3 regions of the Janthinobacterium sp. LPB2021202312-11-4 genome follow, and region 1 is predicted to be linked to each of the others. Evidence: predicted binding sites of a transcription regulator. Region 1 holds the regulator's gene; each other region holds the start of a gene.
What was found. The regulator sigma-54, encoded in region 1, starts transcription at its own class of promoters, with help from an activator protein. The targets are predictions, from matches to a motif close to TGGCANGNAANCTGCTTT.
Positions count from the first base shown of each region.

Region 2: a site for sigma-54 is predicted at 3,236-3,253, ahead of nirB (nitrite reductase large subunit NirB). Genes of this name have one in related genera too.
Region 3: a site for sigma-54 is predicted at 1,364-1,381, ahead of hmpA (NO-inducible flavohemoprotein). Genes of this name have one in related genera too.

Region 1 covers NZ_JBAGKV010000016.1:136,694-143,839, forward strand. Annotated here, with positions in the region: gene V5E99_RS18215 (class II fumarate hydratase) at 1-903, shown strand, start outside; gene V5E99_RS18220 (DUF2753 family protein) at 931-1,371, shown strand; gene V5E99_RS18225 (superoxide dismutase) at 1,374-1,985, shown strand; gene V5E99_RS18230 (ZIP family metal transporter) at 2,052-2,909, shown strand; gene V5E99_RS18235 (HPr family phosphocarrier protein) at 2,982-3,257, opposite strand; gene rapZ (RNase adapter RapZ) at 3,273-4,130, opposite strand; gene ptsN (PTS IIA-like nitrogen regulatory protein PtsN) at 4,133-4,597, opposite strand; gene hpf (ribosome hibernation-promoting factor, HPF/YfiA family) at 4,610-4,918, opposite strand; gene V5E99_RS18255 (RNA polymerase factor sigma-54) at 4,992-6,485, opposite strand; gene lptB (LPS export ABC transporter ATP-binding protein) at 6,661-7,146, opposite strand, start outside.
Region 2 covers NZ_JBAGKV010000021.1:17,864-25,009, reverse strand. Annotated here, with positions in the region: gene V5E99_RS21190 (tyrosinase family protein) at 1-38, shown strand, start outside; gene nirD (nitrite reductase small subunit NirD) at 93-470, opposite strand; gene nirB (nitrite reductase large subunit NirB) at 470-3,031, opposite strand; gene V5E99_RS21175 (MSMEG_0569 family flavin-dependent oxidoreductase) at 3,476-4,771, opposite strand; gene V5E99_RS21170 (MSMEG_0570 family nitrogen starvation response protein) at 4,822-5,157, opposite strand; gene V5E99_RS21165 (sll0787 family AIR synthase-like protein) at 5,159-6,181, opposite strand; gene V5E99_RS21160 (MSMEG_0567/Sll0786 family nitrogen starvation N-acetyltransferase) at 6,174-6,734, opposite strand; gene V5E99_RS21155 (MSMEG_0568 family radical SAM protein) at 6,749-7,146, opposite strand, start outside.
Region 3 covers NZ_JBAGKV010000011.1:143,776-150,921, reverse strand. Annotated here, with positions in the region: gene hmpA (NO-inducible flavohemoprotein) at 135-1,325, opposite strand; gene norR (nitric oxide reductase transcriptional regulator NorR) at 1,474-3,024, shown strand; gene V5E99_RS14345 (chemotaxis protein CheV) at 3,216-4,118, shown strand; gene V5E99_RS14340 (GNAT family N-acetyltransferase) at 4,144-4,602, shown strand; gene V5E99_RS14335 (hypothetical protein) at 5,499-5,822, shown strand; gene V5E99_RS14330 (YkgJ family cysteine cluster protein) at 5,906-6,655, shown strand; gene V5E99_RS14325 (methyl-accepting chemotaxis protein) at 6,781-7,146, opposite strand, start outside.

The DNA of each region.
Region 1 (7,146 bases):
GTGCATCTGGTGCAGGTGATCGAGCGCAAGGCCGAGCAGGTTCACCACCACGTCAAAACCGGCCGCACGCACTTGATGGACGCAATGCCGGTACGCATGAGCCAGGTGCTTAACGGCTGGGCGCAACAGCTCAAGGCCAACATTGGCCATTTGCAGGATCTGTTGCCGAGCCTGCAATCCCTGGCGCAGGGCGGCACGGCGGTGGGCACTGGCATCAATGCGCATCCGCAGTTTGCGGCGCGTTTCAGCCAGCAACTCAGCGAACTGACCCACGTTCAGTTCAAACCGGGCAAGGATCTGTTCGCGCTAATCGGTTCCCAGGACACGGCGGTCGCGGTCTCCGGCCAGCTCAAGGCCACCGCCGTGTCGCTGATGAAAATCGCCAACGACCTGCGCTGGATGAACTCCGGCCCGTTGGCCGGCCTCGGCGAAATCGAGCTCGAAGCCCTGCAACCGGGCTCATCGATCATGCCCGGCAAGGTCAACCCGGTGATCCCGGAAGCCACCGCGATGGTCGCCGCTCAGGTGATCGGCAACGACACGGTGATCACCATCGCCGGTCAGTCGGGCAACTTCGAATTGAACGTGATGCTGCCGATCATCGCCCAGAACCTGCTGAGCAGCATCGAGTTGCTGGCCAACTCCAGCCGTCTGCTGGGTGACAAGGCCATCGCCAGCTTCAAGGTCAACGAAGCCAGGCTCAAGGAAGCGCTGTCGCGCAACCCGATTCTGGTTACAGCACTCAACCCGATCATTGGTTACCAAAAAGCCGCGGAAATCGCCAAGAAGGCGTATCAGCAGGGCCGTCCGGTGATTGATGTCGCCCTGGAACACACCGATCTGTCACGCAGCCAACTGGAAGAGTTACTCAATCCAGAAAAGCTCACTGCAGGCGGCGTGTAATCACCGCTACCGCTTTGGAGGCTCATCATGGAGCACTGGAAACGCACGATCGAAAGGGCTAATCGCTGTTTCATGCAGGGCGAATTCGTCGATGCCCGCGAGGCTTACTTGCAGGCGCTGGCGCTGGCCCAGGTGTTGTTCGAGCGCTGGGCGGATGCCGACGAAGCGGTGGCTGCTTGCGTTATTTCCCACCACAACCTGGCGGATTTGCACTTGCGCCTGAACCAGCCGGAGGAGAGCGCCGAATACCTGTGCGCCATCCACCAGCGTTTATTGCAGACCATGCAGGACGAGCGCCTGGCCCCGGCCCTGCGCAAAGCCGCGTTGCGCCAGAGCAGCAAAACCTACGTCGAGCTGCTGAATTTCATCAGTGAACACGGCGAATACCCACGTACCCATCGTTTGCTGCATATGGATGCTGCGTCGCCCCGGCATCAGCCCGCCCCCTATCAACATGGAGTCCATTGAACATGGCTTTTACCTTGCCTGCCTTGCCGTACGCCTACGACGCCCTGGAACCGCACATCGATGCGCAAACCATGGAAATCCACTACACCAAGCACCACCAGACCTACATCAACAACCTCAATGCTGCGGTCGAAGGCACCGAGTTTGCCGACTGGTCGGTAGAAAAACTGGTGGCCAGCGTCCAGCAACTGCCGGAAAAACTGCGCGCCGCCGTGATCAATCAGGGCGGCGGTCACGCTAACCATTCGCTGTTCTGGGAAGTCATGGCGCCCAACGCCGGCGGCGAGCCTGACGGTGCGCTGGCCAAGGCAATCGACGAACAACTGGGCGGTCTGGACAGTTTCAAGGACGCCTTCACCAAAGCCGCGCTAACCCGTTTCGGCAGTGGCTGGGCCTGGCTGAGCGTTACGCCGCAAAAGACTCTGGTGGTTGAAAGCAGCGGCAACCAGGACAGTCCGCTGATGAACGGCAACACCCCGATTCTCGGCCTCGACGTTTGGGAGCACGCCTATTACCTGCGTTATCAGAACCGTCGCCCGGAATACATCAACGCGTTCTACAACGTGATCAATTGGCCCGAAGTCGCTGCGCGCTATCAGGCTGCGCTGGTTTAAGTCATCTATAACAAGAATCCAAGGCCGACTATGGGCACTGAAACACTGGCGATCGGTAGCGGGCGAATGTTTCGTTACGCACTGGGATCGCTGTTATTGCTGGCGGGTATGACGTTGTTGGTGGCCCAGGGATTGGCGTGGCTCGACCTTGAGCCCAAGTTGCTGCGTGCCCTGCAAGGAGGGGCGATTTGCGCCTTGGGTACGGCGTTGGGCGCGGTACCGGTGCTGGTGATTCGGCGTATGCCGCTGGCGGTCAGTGACACCTTGCTCGGGTTTGGCGCCGGGGTGATGCTCGCGGCGACGGCGTTTTCGTTGATCGTCCCTGGTATTGCCGCCGCCGAAAGCCTGGGGCTGACACCCTGGGCGGCCAGCGGCTTGATCAGCTTCGGCATCCTGCTCGGCGCATTCGGGTTGTTTCTGGTGGATCGCAAGGTCTCCGGCGCCAGTCCGGAAATGCTCGTCGGCACCTTGCAACGCCCGGTGATCCCGCCGCGCATCTGGTTGTTCGTGTTCGCCATCATTGCCCACAACATTCCCGAAGGCATGGCGGTCGGGGTTTCGGCCGGTGGCGGCATGCCCGACGCGGACAGTCTGGCCATGGGCATCGCTTTGCAGGATGTGCCCGAGGGGCTGGTGATTGCGTTGGTGTTGGCCGGGGCAGGGATGTCGCGGGTCAAGGCGTTCCTGATCGGTGCGGCGTCAGGTTTGGTTGAACCGGTTTTCGCACTGTTGTGTGCGTGGCTGGTGAGCCTGGCGGAACTGCTGTTGCCGTTGGGGCTGGCGCTGGCGGCCGGGGCAATGCTGCTGGTGGTGACCCATGAGGTCATACCCGAGTCGCGACGCAATGGTCACGACAAACTGGCCAGCCTGGGGTTGCTGATCGGGTTTTGTTTGATGATGGTGATGGACACGGCACTGGCATAAAAGATCGCAGCCTTTGGCCGCTCCTACAGGGTCGGCGCAGGAGCTGCCGAAGGCTGTGATCTTTTGATTTTTTTAACCGCCCTCGCCGAAGTAGTCGTTGATCAGGTTCACCAATGCCTGCAAGGCTTCGTCTGCCTGCTGACCCTCGGTGCTCAGGTGGATGATGGTCCCTTTGCCGGCAGCCAGCATCATCATCGCCATGATGCTTTTTCCGTCAACCATCGACTCGGGCGTACGTCCGACCCGGATCGTGCAATCCTTGAACTCGCCGGCCACGCCAACGAATTTCGCGGAAGCACGGGCATGCAGGCCCAGTTTGTTGATGATTTCAATTTCCAGAGCAGGCATCGCGGTGTGAATCCTTTAGCTGAGGTCGCGGTGGCGGACCTGGACGTTCTTCAGGGATTGTTGCAGGGCCTGGCCCAGACGTTCGGTCAGGTAGACGGAGCGGTGATGCCCGCCGGTGCAGCCAATGGCAACGGTGACGTAGGCGCGGTTGCTGGCGGCAAAGCGCGGCAACCACTTGAACAGGTACGTGTAAATGTCCTGGAACATATCTTCGACGTCCGGCTGCGCCGCCAGGTACTCGGCCACGGGCAGATCAAGCCCTGACTGTGCGCGTAGCTCCGGCTTCCAGTAAGGATTGGGCAGGCAGCGCACGTCGAACACTACATCGGCATCCACGGGCATGCCGCGCTTGAACCCGAACGACTCGATCAGGAACGCCGTACCGGGCTCGGGCTGATTCAGCAGCCGCAGCTTGATGGTATCGCGCAACTGATACAGGTTCAGGTTGGTGGTGTTGATCTTCAGGTCGGCCAAATCCGCGATCGGCCCCAGCAATTGGGTCTCGTCTTCGATCGCCTCGGCCAGTGAGCGATTGGCGTTGCTCAACGGGTGACGACGACGGGTTTCGGAAAAACGCTTGAGCAGGGTTTCTTCGTCGGCGTCCAGGTACAGCACATCGCACTGGATATGCCGGCTGCGGACTTCTTCCAGCAATTCAGGAAATCGTGACAAGTGGCTGGGCAGGTTGCGCGCGTCGATGGACACGGCGACCAGCGGCTGTGCCAGTTCGGTATGAATCAGCGCGCGTTCGGCCAGCTCCGGCAGCAGGCCGGCGGGCAGGTTGTCGATGCAGTAGTAGCCGTTGTCCTCGAGCACATCGAGCGCGGTACTTTTACCTGAGCCGGAACGGCCACTGACGATGATCAGGCGCATGATTAGTGACCGTTTTGCTCGCTCAGGACGACCTGATACAAGGCTTCGTTGCTCGGGGCACTGCGCAGTTTTTCGCGTACTTCCTTGCGATCCAGCATGCTGGCGATCTGGCGCAGCAGCTCAAGGTGCGCATCGGTGGCCGCTTCCGGGACGAGCAGGACAAACAGCAGGTCAACCGGGGCGCCGTCGATGGCGTCGAAATCGATAGGGGCATCAAGGTGCATCAGGGCGCTGATGGGCGAGGTGCAACCTTTGAGGCGACAGTGGGGAATGGCGATGCCGTTGCCAAAACCGGTGGAGCCAAGTTTTTCACGGGCAATCAGAGCCTCGAAGACATCTTGCATCTCCAGATCCGGGACTTCCCGGGCGATCAGGTTGGCAATTTGTTCGAGGGCTTTCTTTTTACTGCCGCCCGGCACGTTCACTAAAGAACGGCCGGGGGTCAGGATGTTTTCAAGTCGGATCATGGGTTGGGAGTGTTAACGACCGGTTGCGCCCTGGAGGAGGCTCTGGGTCTTTTCCTTATGCTTTTTAAGTTGGCGATCCAGCTTGTCGGTCAGTAGGTCAATGGCGGCATACATGTCGTTATGCTCGGCATTGGCGACCACTTCTCCGCCGGGAATATGCAGCGTGGCTTCGATTTTCTGCAGCAGCTTCTCGACGGTCATCGTGACTTGCACGTTGGTGATCTTGTCGAAATGCCTCTCTAATCGGTCGAGTTTTTCGCCGATGTAGGTGCGCAGGGGTTCGGTCACTTCCAGTTGGTGTCCACTGATGTTGACTTGCATACAGCTTCTCCTTCGTTGCCAGTGCATAAAGCGGCAGGTAAAGGTACCTGCCACTGGAACGCTGTGGCGTGGCTTACATCAACCGCTTGCGTTCGCTCGAAGGCGCGATCCCTAAGGACTCGCGGTACTTGGCGACGGTGCGGCGAGCCACCTGAATGCCTTGTGCCTCCAGTAAACCAGCGATCTTGCTGTCACTCAACGGCTTTTTCTGATTTTCCGCCGCAACCAGTTTTTTGATGATCGCGCGGATCGCCGTGGACGAGCATTCGCCGCCTTCAGAGGTGCTGACATGGCTGGAGAAAAAGTATTTCAGTTCATATATGCCCCGTGGGGTATGCATGAATTTTTGCGTGGTTACCCGTGAAATCGTCGACTCATGCATGCCCACCGCTTCGGCGATGTCATGCAGGACCAGCGGTTTCATCGCTTCGTCGCCGTACTCCAGAAAGCCGCGCTGGTGTTCGACGATCTGGGTGGCCACTTTCATCAGGGTTTCGTTGCGGCTTTGCAGGCTCTTGATGAACCAGCGGGCTTCCTGCAACTGGTTACGCATGAAGGTGTTGTCGGCGCTGGTGTCGGCGCGGCGCACGAAACCGGCGTACTGGGCGTTGACCCGCAGCTTCGGTACTGATTCCTGATTCAGCTCGACCAGCCAGCGCTCGTTGTCCTTGCGCACGATCACATCGGGGACGACGTATTCGGCTTCACTGGACTCGATCTGCGAACCTGGGCGGGGGTTGAGGCTCTGGACCAGTTCAATCACCTGGCGCAGTTCATCTTCCTTGAGCTTCATGCGGCGCATCAACTGACTGTAGTCGCGGCTGCCGAGCAGGTCGATGTAATCGGTGACCAGGCGTTTGGCCTCGGCCAGCCAAGGTGTCTTGGCGGGCAATTGGCGCAATTGCAGCAACAGGCATTCGCCCAGGTTGCGGGCGCCGATACCGGCCGGTTCGAATTGCTGGATGCGGTGCAGGACAGCTTCGATTTCGTCCAGTTCGATGTCCAGTTCCGGATCGAAGGCTTCGAGGATTTCCTCAAGGGTTTCGTCCAGGTAGCCCTGATTGTTGATGCAATCGATCAAGGTTACGGCGATCAGGCGATCGGTGTCGGACATCGGCGCCAGGTTCAATTGCCACAGCAGATGGCTTTGCAGGCTTTCGCCGGCCGACGTGCGGGTGGTGAAGTCCCACTCGTCGTCATCGTTGCTTGGCAGGCTGCTGGCGCTGGTCTGGTAGACGTCTTCCCATGCGGTGTCGACGGGCAGTTCGTTGGGAATGCGCTCGTTCCAGTCGCCTTCCTCGAGGTTATCCACCGTCGGGGCGGTTTCCTGGTAGGAGGGTTCCGAAACATCGGCGTTGGGTTGCTGTTCGGCTTTGTCGGCCAAGGGGTCGGCGTTATCGAAGTCGTCGCCTTCTTCCTGGCGTTCGAGCATCGGATTGGACTCCAGGGCCTCCTGGATTTCCTGTTGCAGGTCCAGGGTCGACAATTGGAGCAGGCGGATGGCCTGTTGCAGCTGAGGTGTCATCGTCAGCTGCTGGCCCATTCTCAAGACTAGCGATGGTTTCATGGCAGGGGCTTAACACCTTATTCGCCGGCGCACATGCGCCATCCACTACAGGGCGCCGGAGCGCCAAACTTAAGCAAATTATATGCCCGAAACCGCAACGTTTGCCTAGAGCGCTGTAACAATAAAAAAGCTTTATCGAAACCGGCGCTCGGACAACTGCCAGACACTTCAGTGCTTACAGGCGGAACTCATGACCCAGGTACACTTCCTTGACCAGTTCGTTGGCCAGGATGGTGGCGGAGTCACCTTCGGCGATCAGTTGGCCATCGTTGACGATGTAGGCTGTTTCGCAGATATCCAGGGTCTCACGGACGTTGTGGTCCGTGATCAGCACGCCAATGCCCTTGGCCTTGAGGTGATGGATGATCTGCTTGATATCGCCGACCGAAATCGGGTCCACGCCGGCGAAAGGTTCGTCGAGCAGGATGAATTTCGGGTTGGTGGCCAGGGCGCGGGCGATTTCCACACGGCGGCGTTCGCCACCGGACAGGCTCATGCCGAGGTTGTCACGGATGTGGCTGATGTGGAACTCCTGCAGCAGGCTTTCCAGCTCCTTGCGGCGACCGGCCTTGTCGAGTTCCTTGCGGGTCTCGAGGATGGCCATGATGTTGTCGGCCACCGACAGTTTGCGGAAGATCGACGCTTCTTGCGGAAGATAGCC
Region 2 (7,146 bases), on a different contig from region 1:
CCACCATTGACGTGCATCTGCTGCTGCAAACCGAGTAGCGCAGCGGACCAGTCGTGAGTGCCGGGCTTCAAGGACGAAGCCCGGCCGCCCTCTCAGTCCGATCCGACTTCCACAACGCCCTCGTTCAAGCGCACCGGCCAGACCCGCAGACGTTGTTGCGGGTACTCCAGGCAACTGCCGTCCTCCAGACGGAAATGTTGCTTGTAGATCGGTGACGCCACCACCAGATCGCCCTTGATGCTCCCCACCAAACCACGGCCGATCACATTCGCCCCGGATTGCGGGTCATGGTTGTCAATCGCGTAGAGGGTCTTGCCCTCGGCGCCTGGCAGGTAGAACAGCGCCACCTGGGCGCCGTCGTGCCAGACGACGACACCGGAGTTGCTCACCAGGTCCTGTTGCTGGCACACCGTTGTCCAGGCCCGGGCGGTTTCCAGGGTTGCAATGCGTCGGGTAGTGGTCTGGCTCATCAGGCAATCTCCTCGGTGACGGGAATCAGGTTGAGTTCGGCGGCCATGATCGGGCGCCGTTGACCGCGCTCCTGGACAAAGTGGATGTCCGGGTCCGGGCGTTTATCGTTGACGAAAGTGCGGAAGCGCTTGAGTTTTTCCGGGTCTTTGAGGGCGTTGGCCCACTCGCATTCGTAGCGATCGACCACGAGCTGCATCTGCGCTTCGAGTTCGTCTCCCAGGCCGAGGCTGTCGTTGATGATCACCTCGGTCAGGTAATCCAGACCGCCCTCCAGGCTTTCGCGCCAGACTGAGGTGCGCTGCAATTTGTCGGCGGTGCGGATGTAGAACATCAGGAAGCGGTCGATGTAGCGGATCAGGGTTTCATCGTCCAGGTCGGTGGCGAACAACTCGGCGTGACGCGGACGCATGCCGCCGTTGCCGGCGATGTACAGGTTCCAGCCTTTCTCGGTGGCGATCACGCCCACGTCCTTGCTCTGGGCTTCGGCGCATTCACGGGCGCAACCGGACACCGCGAATTTGAGTTTGTGTGGCGAACGCAGGCCCTTGTAACGGTCCTCGATCAGCAGGGCCATTTTCACGCTGTCCTGCACGCCGTAACGGCACCAGGTGCTGCCAACGCAGGACTTCACCGTGCGCGTCGATTTGCCGTAGGCGTGGCCGGTTTCGAAGCCGGCCTCGATCAGCTCGCTCCAGATGTCCGGCAACTCATGCAACTGTGCGCCAAACAGGTCGATACGCTGGCCGCCGGTGATTTTGGTGTAGAGGTCGTATTTCTTCGCCACCACGCCAATCGCGATCAGTTTGTCAGCGGTGATCTCGCCGCCGGGGATGCGCGGTACCACGGAGTACGTGCCGTTTTTCTGCATGTTGGCCATGAAGGTGTCGTTGGTGTCCTGCAACGGCACCAGTGAGGTGTCCATGATCGGCTGGTTCCAGCACGAGGCGAGGATCGAGCCCACCGCCGGCTTGCACACGTCGCAACCGGTATGGCCACGGCCGTGCTTGGCCAGCAGTTCTTCGAAGGTGATCAACCCTTCTACCCGCACCAAGGCATAGAGTTCCTGGCGGGTGTAGGCGAAGTGTTCGCACAGGCTCTTGTCGACACTGACGCCACGGGCAATCAGTTCATGCTCGAAGACTTGCTTGAGCAGGCCGGCGCAACCGCCGCAACCGGTGCAGGCCTTGGTTTGCGCCTTGAGCAGGCCGAGGTCGGTGCAGCCGCCATCGATGGCCGAGCAGATCGAGCCTTTGGTGACGTTGTGGCAGGAGCAGACCGTCGCCGATTCGGGCAACGCGCCCGGGCCGAGGGTCGGTGCGCCTTCGGACGACGGCAGAATCAGGCTGGCCGGCTCCGACGGCAACGCAATCGCGTTCTGCATGTATTGCAGCAGCGTGTCGTAGTAACTGTTGTCCCCGACCAGCACCGCGCCGAGCACGTGCTTGCCACTGGCATCCACCACCAGGCGCCGGTAACTGGCGCTGGCCTCGTCGATAAACTGATAGCTGCGGGCGCCCGGCGTATGGGCGTGGGCATCGCCGATAGAACCGACATCGACCCCCAGCAGTTTGAGTTTGGTCGACATGTCCGCGCCAATGAAGGGCTCGGCCACCTCGTTGCACAACTGGGCGGCGACGCCACGGGCCATCTGGTAACCCGGCGCGACCAGGCCAAACACGCTGCCATTCCAGGACGCACACTCGCCGATGGCGTAGATATTCGGGTCGCTGGTCAGGCACTGGCCGTCCACCACGACACCGCCGCGCGGACCGATCTCCAAGGCACTTTGCCGGGCCAGCGCATCCTGGGCACGGATACCGGCGGAGAACACGATCAGGTCGGTTTCAAGGAATTCGTCATTGGCAAAATTCATCCGGTAGCGGTACTGCTCGCCCGGGCTGATCGATTGAGTGGCGCGGGACAGGTGCACACCCACGCCCAGCCGTTCGATCTGGGTCTTGAGCGCAAACCCGCCGAGGTCATCCAGTTGCACCGGCATCAAGCGCGGCGCGAACTCCACCACATGTGCTTCCAGCCCCAGGCTTTTCAGCGCATTGGCGGCTTCAAGGCCGAGCAAGCCACCGCCCACCACCACGCCACGCCGGGCGTTGGCCGCTGCGGCACGGATCGCGTCAAGGTCTTCAAGGGTGCGGTACACCAGCCGCGAATCGCCCTCGGCACCTTCAATTGGCGGCACAAACGGGTAGGAACCGGTGGCCAGGACCAATTTGTCGTAGCCGACACACCCTTGCGCGGTAATCACTTCGCGCCGAACCCGGTCGATTTCCAGCACCGGCACGCCCAAATGCAAGGTGACACCGGGCGTCTGGTACAGCGACGCCTCGGACAGCGCCAGCGACTCGGCGTCGCGACCGGTGAAGTATTCGGAAAGGTGCACACGGTCGTAGGCACGCATCGGCTCTTCGCTGAAGACGTGCAGCCGATAGTGCTCCAGCGCTCCGCGCTCGATCAGTTGCTCGACACAATGATGTCCGACCATGCCATTGCCGATCACGATCAGCGTTTGCAGTTTGTTCAACGCGGCAACATTGGAATTCATAGAGGCACCCATTCACAGCCAATCACGGTTCAAAAAGCAAAAAAAAACGCCTGAAACCTTGCGGTTCCAGGCGTCTTTGCCTGTTCTTTTGCGGTGTCGAAACCAGACGTCTATGCCTGATCCACCGATGTTGCCCATGACCTGATCGTCGTTGACCGGTTGGGCGGCCCTTCTATTGCGTTAATGGCGGGCCTTGGTGGGGTCTATGCAGTGTTTGTGCCAGTGATTCATGAGCGGCCCCGCTACCGGGGCTCGCAGCGCCGTTTTACTGGGCCGCACACCCTGGATTGGCGGTTATGGCTGAAGATTCGAATGCTCCGGACCGATGAAATCGGCGCCGCTGTTTGCCTTGGGTTAGTGCAAGTCGCGGCGCCGGGGCTTTATAAGAGTGCACGACGCGTCGACCTGCCTTGCCCCCGCAGCCAATTTTCCAGCCGCTCGGCGTCAGGCTTTCTGGCCGGAATGCAGCTTGGGCTGAATGTGCGACGCCACCATTTGATCCACCAGGTACCGGGCATCCTGGGCCACTCCGGAGAAACGTCCAGACCCCCAGGTGTATAACCATGGCAATCCGAGGAAGTACAACCCAGGCTGCGCCGTGACCCCGCGCTTGTGCCCGGGATGGCCGCGACCGTTGAAGACTGGGGCCTCGACCCAAGTGAAGTCCGGGCTGAAGCCGATGCACCAGATGATGCTGGTGATGCCTTCGGCCTCAAGGTCCAGCTCGCTGCGCTCTTGCTCGGGCGTCCAGCTCGGCTGATAACGCTCGCCGGGCGGCGCATCGATCGAGTGCTGCTCGATGTACTTGTCGATCGAGCCATTGATCCGGTTATAGACCGCGTCGGCGCTGTCGAGGTTTTCCGCCAGGTTGTTCGCAAACTGCAAGCGAGTGCCCTGCAACCCGTCAAGACGACCGAACAACTGCATGCCTTCACGAGCGAAGTTGCGCAGGTCGATGTCCCGCCCACCATCGCGCCCCGTGACGTAGTGATTGGTGTTGTCGCGCACGCCTTCACGCAGCGGATGGGTGTCGACGCCGATGTCGTAGTAGCCCATTTCCGCCAGCCAGTCGACCACGTCCCGGCCCCGGTAAAAACGCGCGCAACGCGGTGCGTCACCAACTGCCAGATAGACCTTGCGACCGGCCAGGTGCAGATCTTCGGCGATTTGCGCACCCGACTGACCGGAACCGACCACCAGCACATTGCCGGTGGGCAATGCTTGGGGATTGCGGTATTGCTCGGAGTGGAGCTGGTGAATGCTTGCCGGCAAACGCTCGGCCAGGCGCGGGATGATCGGCGTGTGATAACCGCCCGACGCGACAATCACCTGATCGGCGGTGAACTCACCTTTGGAGGTGTGCACCTCGAAGCCACCCACGGCGCGAGGAACCACCCGTTGCACGGCGACGCCTTCACGGACCGGCGCATTCACCGATTTGACGAAGCCGGCCAGGTACTCGTTGATCTCATCCTTCTTCATAAAGCCGTGTGGGTCAGTGCCCTTGAAGTCCTCGGTGTAGGTGTAGCCCGGCAATGCGCACTGCCAGTTGGGCGTCACCAGGCTGAAAGCATCCCAGCGCTGATTACGCCAGGCGTGGGTCACGCTGTGCTTTTCCAGCACCAGGTGATCGACGCCCTCCTGTTGCAAGTAATAGCTGGCCGATAGCCCGGCCTGACCGCCGCCGACGACGATCACGCTGTGGTGGGCGGGTTTGATGGATGTGAGGTGGCTGGTCATGACGCGCTCCGGTACTCGGTAACGAAAAGGGTTAAGGGAAAATCGATGAATCAGAATGAACTCCAGCCCGCACCGATCACCTGGCCGGCGCCTTCGGTGCGCATGGCCAGAACCTCCACATGCCCGATCGCGTGATCGGGCTCGACGAGATAGCTGGCCTGGCCCTTGAGCGAACTCAAGGTGTCCATCGCCGAGCTGCAATAGAAGCCCTTGACCTGCTTGACCCGTTCCGAGGCGTTGTTCAGTGCGCTTTCGATGCGCAGCAGAAAGTCCGTCAGCGGGTAACTGGCGCCCTCCTCCAGGTATTGGTAAATCACGGTCGAGGGCGAATAGCCGGTCGCTTCCTTGCCATTGGGCCAGCGGATTTTGAAATTGACGGCGGGCATGTCAGTGCTCCTGTTGATTCAGGTTTAAAGGGGTCAGATCCAGATGGGAGTAGCCAAAACCGGTGAACGGCTGCGTGCGCAGGTTCCAGAATTCGCCGCGTTGTTCGCCGAGCTGAACGCTCATCGCGCCGCTGGCGTTAACCTGGCCGATGCGTTCACACCGCAAGCCTTCAAAGGCAAACGCGGTTTGTACCTGTGGCCAGTCCTGCTCATTGAGGGTCATCAAAAAGCCGTAGCTGGGGAACACCTGCAGCCAGCGCGCAAGATCGGCGTCCGGCGGACACGGCAGCGCCGCCAAATCGATGGAGGCGCCGCACCCGGTGGTTTCCAGCAGCATCAACAAACTGCCGAGGACCCCGGCATTGCTGATGTCTTTGGCCCCGTGCAACAGCCGGGCTTCGGCCAGGCGCGGCAGCACGTCGAGCTTGCTGCGCAAGCGCTCGGCCGGAACGCCTTCGAAGGCTTTCCAATAGGTGCTGTCGGCATGCCAGGCGCCTTCAAGGTCCACCGCCATGGCGATGACCTGACCGGGCGCAACATGCAGGGTCGAAAGCAATGTTTGCGCAATGCCGGTAATCGCTACGGCCAGCGCCGCCGGGTTACCCGCCGTGAGGCTGGTGTGTCCGCCGGCCAGCACCAAGCCATAGGCTTCGCACGCGTCGCGGATGCCCGCCAACAGTTGTTGCGCGGCGGTGTTGTCGTGATGCCAATAGGCGTTGACCACCGCCGTCGCGCGACCGCCCATGGCGGTGATGTCGCTGACATTGGCCATGACCGCTGACCACCCGGCAAACCACGGTGCCGCTTCGACGAAGGCCGGCAACATGCCTTCGATGGCCAGCAACTGAAAATGATCGCCACAGGCAATCGCCGCCGTGTCATCCCCGGGCAAGGCGTAAAGCTGTTCACGGGTCAGTGATCGTTGTGTGCTGCCGATAACGGCGGCGGGTTGCTGGATCGCCTGTTTCGAGCGCATCGCCGGGGTGCTGCGCAATCTGTCGAGCAGAGCCGTCAGATCAGTCATGGCGAGCCGCCTTCAGCGCACGCAATGACACCTGGCGCGGCATCAACGGGTAGCTCGGCAAATCCGCCTGCATCAAACAATGGGGCTGGCCGAGCAACGCCAAGTGTTCGAGGGTTCGCCAATGCAAACCATGGAAATAGCTTTCATTCTGCGCCTGCACCGTGGCGCGAAACACCTCGCAGCCCAGTTCCTTGGCCCGCGACACCGCTTCGTTGACCAGCGCCTTGCCGATCATGCTGTGCCGCCGATACGCCGGGGCCACGCACAACCGCCCGCCGAACCACAGCCCCGGCTCCGGCTGATAGATGCGCACCGCGCCGACCACCTGATCGGCCATCCCGCAATTGCCGGACAGGGCGACAATGGCAATCGCCTGGAAATCATGGCGGTCCTTGTCCTGCACCAGCAGTTGTTGCTCGTCGGAAAACACCGAGCGGCGCAAGGCGAAATAGGCCTGTTTCTCCCAGTGTTCGCTGGCGGGCTTGACCAACAGCTCACCGGCACGGAACGGTTCAAACGTGCTGTCGACCAAAGCAAAGGCGAGATTAGACATGGCGCTTCTCCGGCTTATTCGTAGCTTTTCAGGGCCGAGCACGCGCCGCATTTGGCGCAGCCGGCATTGATCTGATCCGAGTGCAAACCGTGACGACGCAGGCTCGCGCCGATCTGCGGGTACAAGCGGGCCATCATCGCGCTGTCGGGTTTGGGGTGATGGGCCAACGGCGTGCCGTCGATGGGTACGAACGGCACCACGAACGGGTACACACCCAGCGCGCATAACCGCTCGCTCATCTCGCTGATCGCCGCTTCGCTGTCGCCCAGGCCGGCGAGGATGTAGGTGCTGACCTGACCCCGACCGAAGACCTCGACCGCCGCGCTGAACGCCTCGAAATAGCGGCTCAGTGGCACTTCGGCCTTGCCCGGCATGATCCGCTGGCGCACTTCATCGGTGACCGCTTCCAAGT
Region 3 (7,146 bases), on a different contig from region 1:
CGGTTAAGAAGGGATTAAGTTTTGAACAACAAGATCAAAAGATCGCAGCCTGCGGCAGCTCCTACGGGTATATGCGATCCCTGTAGGAGCTGCCGCAGGCTGCGATCTTTGCGGGTTCACCCCATCACATCGACTTACTCAAGCGCAGAAGCCGGCCCAAAAAACTCATAACGGCTCTGCTTCTCCGGCACGCCCAGCGCTTTGAGGTGACGCTTGATCGCCGCCATAAAGCCCTTCGGCCCGAGGAAGTAAGCGTCCAGGTCGCGCTGCTGCGGCAACCACGCGCCCAGTTGTTCCTGACTCAACAACCCGACCTTGTCCGCCGCCGGGCTCACGCCATCGTCTTCGGCGTAGCAATAGAAGCGCTTGAGCTGCGGATGACGCGCGGCCAACCCGTCGATCCAGTCACGGAACGCATGCACGCTGCCGTTACGGGCACAGTGAATAAAGTGGACCGGCCGCTCGGTCGCCAGCGCCGCTTCGAGCATCGCCAGGGTCGGGGTAATGCCCACACCGCCGCTGATCAACACCAGCGGTTTGTCGCTGGCGGTCAGGGTGAACTCGCCCGAGGGCGGAAACAGCTGGATGCTCGCGCCGACATGTAGTTGATCGTGCAAATGGTTGGAGGCCCGGCCGCCGGTTTCGCGTTTGACGCTGATGCGGTACTGGCCGTTGTCCGATTGGGAAGTCAGCGACGACAGTGAATAGTTACGACGAATCTCTTCACCGTCGAGGATCAGTTTCATGCCGATGTACTGGCCCGGCTCAGCGGCGAGGATCGGACCTTTGTCGGCCGGTTCGAAGTAGAACGAGATGATTTCCGCACTTTCCTCGACCTTGCCGGCAACGATGAACTCCCGCGCCCCGCGCCAGCCGCCCGGTGCCTGCTCTTTCTGATCGTAGATGCTGGTTTCGGCACCGATCAGAATATCGGCCAATTGACCGTAAGCCGCGCCCCATGCCGCGATGACTTCAGGCGTGGCGATTTCTTCGCCCAGCACTTCGGCAATCGCCCGCAGCAGACAGGTACCGACAATCGGGTAGTGTTCCGGGAGGATTTGCAGGGCCACGTGTTTATTGATGATCTTCGCCACCAGATCGCCCAACTGGTCGAGTTGGTCGATGTGCCGCGCATACATCAGCACGCCGTTGGCCAGGGCACGGGGCTGATCGCCGCTGGCCTGGTGGGCCTGGTTGAACAGTGGGCGGACTTCCGGGTATTCGGAGAGCATCATGCGGTAGAAGTGAGTGATCAGCGCTTCGCCACCGCTTTCCAGCAGCGGCACGGTGGATTTGACGATGGCACGGTCTTGAACGCTAAGCATTAGGGCGACTCCTGAGCTTTTATGTGAATACCCTTTACTTATCAGTTTCCATGCCAAGATTTAAAACCTTAAAAATCAGTAACTTGAACTGTTCGTAGTCATATCGACACACAGTGCTTTATAGTCCTGCCGACTACATGGAGTCACTATGACTGCAAAATCCCTGCTCACCGCCCTGCTGCCCCTGGTCTCCGACCTGTCCCGCGAACTGCCCGAAGGCGAGCGTTATCGACGCCTGCTCGAAGCCATGCGCGCCCTGCTGCCCTGCGACGCCGCCGCCCTGCTGCGCCTTGATGGCGATTGGCTGGTGCCGCTGGCGGTGGACGGCTTGAGCACCGACACCCTGGGCCGACGTTTCAAAGTCAGCGAACACCCGCGTTTCGAAGCGTTGCTCAGCAGCCCCGGCCCAACCCGTTTCGCCGCCGACAGCGATTTGCCCGACCCCTATGACGGCTTGGTCGATGGCCTCGACGAACATCTGGAAGTCCATGACTGCATGGGCTGCCCGCTGTTTATCGATGAACGCCCGTGGGGCCTGCTGACCCTCGATGCCCTGGACCCGGAGCGCTTCGAGCCCATCGAACTGGACGCCTTGCAAGCGTTCGCCAGCCTCGCCGCCGCCACCGTCAACGCCGCCGAGCGCATCGAACGGCTGGCCAATCGCGCCGAAGACGAACACCAGCGCGCCGAGGTCTACCGTCAGGCCAGCGGCCAGCAGAACCGCGAGATGATCGGCCAGAGCAAGACCCACAAACACCTGGTGGAAGAAATCAATCTGGTGGGCGGCAGCGACCTGACCGTGCTGATCACCGGGGAAACCGGGGTCGGCAAGGAACTGGTGGCCCAGGCGATCCACGCCGCGTCCCCGCGTGCCGACAAACCGATCATCAGCCTCAACTGCGCGGCTCTGCCGGACACGCTGGTCGAGAGCGAGCTGTTCGGCCACGTGCGCGGCGCGTTCACCGGGGCGCTGAATGACCGGCGCGGCAAGTTCGAACTGGCCAATGGCGGTACGTTATTCCTCGATGAAGTCGGCGAGTTGTCCCTCACCGTGCAGGCCAAACTCTTGCGGGTGCTGCAAAGCGGCCAATTGCAGCGGCTGGGCTCGGACAAGGAACATCAGGTCGATGTGCGGCTGATCGCGGCGACCAACCGCGACCTCGCCGAAGAAGTGCGCAGCGGCCGCTACCGCGCCGACTTCTATCATCGCCTGAGCGTGTACCCGCTGCTGGTGCCGGCGCTGCGGGATCGCGGGCGGGATGTGTTGCTGCTCAGCGGCTTCTTTCTCGAACAGAACCGCTCGCGCATGGGCCTCAACAGCCTGCGCCTGAACAGCGATGCCCAAGCGGCGCTGCTCGCGTATCCGTGGCCGGGAAATGTGCGGGAACTGGAGCACTTGATCGGCCGCAGCGCGTTGAAAGCCCTGGGCAACTGCAAGGAACGGCCGAAGATTCTCAGCCTGAGCGCAGCGGACCTCGACTTGCCCCACGGCACCGTCGAACGGCCTGCCGAGCAACCGGCCGTCAGCCCGGTGACGTTGGTCTCGGGTGACTTGCGCGCGGCGACCGAGGAGTATCAGCGGCAATTGATCAACGCTTGTCTGGAACGCCACCACAACAATTGGGCGAGCGCGGCCCGTGAGCTAGGCTTGGATCGAGCGAACCTGGGGCGCATGGCCAAGAGATTGGGGATGAAATAACCAAAGATCGCAGCCTTCGGCAGCTCCTGCGCCGATCACATTTCCCTGTAGGAGCTGCCGAAGACCGCGATCTTTTGATCCACCCCACATCTATTGCTGCTAAAGCCTGCTCCCATCAAGTCGATAACCCGGCATCAATAGCTTTTGGCGATGTTCCACTCGCCCATCACCTTTCTCCAAAGAAGGTTTTTATGTCCACCACCAAAGCCCGCGCAGATTCACTTTCGCTTCTTCTGTTTACCTTGCGCAGCGGCAAGCTGATGGCGATCAACCTGCTGAAAGTCAGTGAAATCATCCCTTGCCCGCCGCTGACCAAGCTGCCGGAGTCGCATCCACACGTCAAAGGCATCGCCACCCTGCGCGGCGCGTCGTTGTCGGTGATCGACCTGAGCCGCGCCATTGGCGAGCGACCGCTGGAAGACCCGAACGGCGGCTGCCTGATCGTCACCGACGTCAGCCGCTCCAAACAGGGCCTGCACGTTCAAGCGGTGAGCAAGATCGTCCACTGCCTGACCACCGACATCCGCCCGCCACCCTTCGGCTCTGGCGGCGTGCGTTCGTACATCACTGGCGTGACCTCGGTCGATGGCGTGCTGGTGCAAGTGCTGGACATCGAAAAAGTCATCCACGGCATCGCCCCGGCGCAGATCGAAACCGCCCCGACCGAACTGAGCATGGAAGACGCCGAAGTCCTCGGTAACGCGCGGATTCTGGTGGTCGACGACAGCCAGACCGCGCTGCAACAATCGGTGCACACCCTGCGCAACCTCGGCCTGCAATGCCACACCGCCCGCAGCGCCAAGGAAGCCATCGACTGCCTGCTGGACCTGCAAGGCACCGCCCAGCAGATCAACCTGATCGTCTCGGACATCGAAATGTCGGAAATGGACGGCTACGCCTTCACCCGCACCCTGCGCGAAACCCCGGACTTCTCGCACCTCTACGTGCTGCTGCACACCTCGCTGGACAGCGCGATGAACAGCGAAAAGGCCCGTCTGGCCGGGGCCAACGCGGTGCTGACCAAGTTCTCTTCGCCAGAACTGACCAAATGCCTGATCGAAGCCGCCAAGGCTGTCGCCGAACAGGGACACTGAGTTGGCCGAGGACTTTTGCTTTTTAATGCGCCGCGACCTCACCGAGGCGGTGCCAGCCATCGCCTGGCCCAGCGGCGTTGAACTGAGCCAATACCGCCCCGAACTCGCCGAAGCCGTGCATCAGTTGATGGCGCTCGGTTATCGCGAAGGCGGCGGTCGCGTGCCGGCGCTCGACGTCTGGCAGCGGCGTTTTGAGACCGATCCGGAATACGATCCGAGCCTGTGTTTCATCGCCCTAGATGACCAAGGTGTCGTCGGCGTTTGTCAGTGCTGGACCAGCGCCTACATCAAGAATCTGGTGGTGCATCCTCGCGCCCAGCGCCTGGGACTCGGTCATGCGTTGCTGCTACATGCTTTCAAAGTGTTTCAGCAGCGCCGCGAAGGCTTTGTCGATTTGAAAGTGCTGGAGGACAACCTTCGGGCGCAGCGATTGTATGAAAACGCCGGGATGCGGGTGGTTCGCCGGGAATTAGTGCCGGCCTGATACCGTTAAAAGATCGCAGCCTTCGGCAGCTCCTACGGAAGATCGCATTCCAACGGTAGGAGCTGCCGAAGGCTGCGATCTTGGCGGTGTCGGCCATTCGAAACGCTTGGGGCATACTCCAACCCTGGCCGAAACGCACAAGGATGCCCCTTCTGCTACTCACCCTCACCACCCAGGCCCGACGCCTGATTGTATGAAAGTGACGGGATGTGGGTGGTTCGCCGGGAATTAGTGCCGGCCTGATACCGTTAAAAGATCGCAGCCTTCGGCAGCTCCTACGGAGGATCGCATTCCAACGGTAGGAGCTGCCGAAGGCTGCGATCTTGGCGGTGTCGGCCATTCGGAACGCTTGGGGCATACTCCAACCCTGGCCAACACGCACAAGGATGCCCCTTCTGCTACTCACCCTCACCGCCCAGGCCCGACGCCTGTTTGTATGAAAGTGCCGGGATGCGGGTGGTTCGCCGGGAATTAGTGCCGGCCTGATACCGTTAAAAGATCGCAGCCTTCGGCAGCTTCTACGGAGGATCGCATTCCAACGGTAGGAGCTGCCGAAGGCTGCGATCTTGGCGGTGTCGGCCATTCGAAACGCTTGGGGCATACTCCAACCTTGGCCAGCACGCACAAGGATGCCCCCAATGAAACTCATCACGCTGCTACTCACCCTCGCCGCCCAGGCACGACGCCTGATTGTATGAAAGTGCCGGGATGTGGGTGGCTCGCCGGGAATTAGTGCCGGCCTGATACCGTTAAAAGATCGCAGCCTCCGGCAGCTCCTACGGAGGATCGCATTCCAACGGTAGGAGCTGCCGAAGGCTGCGATCTTGGCGGTGTCGGCCATTCGAAACGCTTGAGGCATACTCCAACCCTGGCCAACACGCACAAGGATGCCCCTGATGAAACTCACCGCTCTGCTGCTCATCCTCACCGCACTCACCACCCAGGCCCACGCCTCCAGCCCCGACGCCTGGGCCGCCTACGACAAAGCCGTGCTTAGCAGTTGCACCAAGGCCAGCGGCCTGAAAAACGCCAAACCCGTCGGCACCGCCGCACAATTCGACGACCGGGTCGGCTACACCGCGCTCCTGCTCCAAGGCCAATACCCGCAAAAGCACATGAAGGGTCAGCAAGGCACTGAGTTGTGCCTGTACAACAAAGCGAGCAAAACCGCTTACGTGACCGAATGGGACTCCATCCGCCCCACCGCGAAAAAGCCGTGAGTGGCGCATAACTTGCTTCGAGTGCAGCCCTGGCGGTGGCTTTCTGTCGCCACTTCACACCCTTACCGGCGACCGATCGACCAATGAATACGACGTTTTCCTGCGTAGGCTGCGGCAAATGCTGCACCGATCATCACGTACCCCTGACCCTGACCGAAGCCCGCATGTGGGCCAACGATGGCGGCCAGGTGATCGTGCTGGTCGAAGGCTTTCTGGGCAATGGCCTGGGCCTGCCGCTGTTGCAGCGAGAACACGCCGAACGCCGCTCGGTGGTGGTTCGTAGTGGTGCCACTGAGGCTTACGTCGCCATCACCTTCGCGGCGTACAACGTCGGCCCCTGCCGGAATCTTGACGAAGACAACCTCTGCCGCATCTACCAGCGCCGGCCGCTGGTCTGTCGCATCTACCCGATGGAAATCAACCCACACATCCCACTGAACACGGCGGTGAAAGAATGCCCGCCCGAATCATGGGAGCAGGGCCCTAACCTGATCGTGGGCGGTGAGTTGGTGGATCAGGAGCTGGTGACGTTGATCCAACGCTCACGCCAGGCGGATCGCGATGAGGTGCAGACCAAGGATGCGATTTGCGGGTTGCTGGGGATTCGCACGACGGCGCTCAAGGGTGACGGGTTTACCGCTTACCTGCCGCAGATGAGCGCTTTTGCGTCGGTCATCGATCAGGTGGTGGCCCAACCTTCGGCAGCGCCGGGCAGTGAATGGTTGTTCCATGTGTCGGGGGAGGATATTGCCGGACAAGTGCTGGCGGCCGGGGCTGAGGTAGCGACTGAGACGCCGCTGAACTATGCGTTTATCTCGCTGCGGGCGGCTTGATCCGAGGGTTGTGTTGTCGGTGATGGCCTCTTCGCGAGCAAGCCCGCTCCCACATTGGAATGCATTTCCCTGTGGGAGCGGGCTTGCTCGCGAAGGCGGCCGATCAGCCACTACACATCCAGAACCTAACGCCGCTGCCCCCAGAACTCCTGGGCCAACAAGCGCAAATCCCCGGCCAGCCCCGCCACATCCGCTGAATTGACCTGACTCTTGCGCCCCTCATTCACCGTCAGTTCGCACGCGGTGCGAATGCTGGTGATGTTGCGGTTGATGTCTTCGCTGACGGTGCTCTGCTCTTCCACGGCGGCGGCGATTTGCAGGCTCATTTCAGTGATCTGGTTCACCCGCTGACTGATCCCGTCCAGCGCATCGGCAGCGCGACGGGCCTGACCGACGCTGCTCTCCACATGCTCACTGCTTTGCTGCATCACCAGCACCGCGTCCCGGGCGCCGTTTTGCAGGGTGCTGATCATCCGCTGAATCTCGTTGGT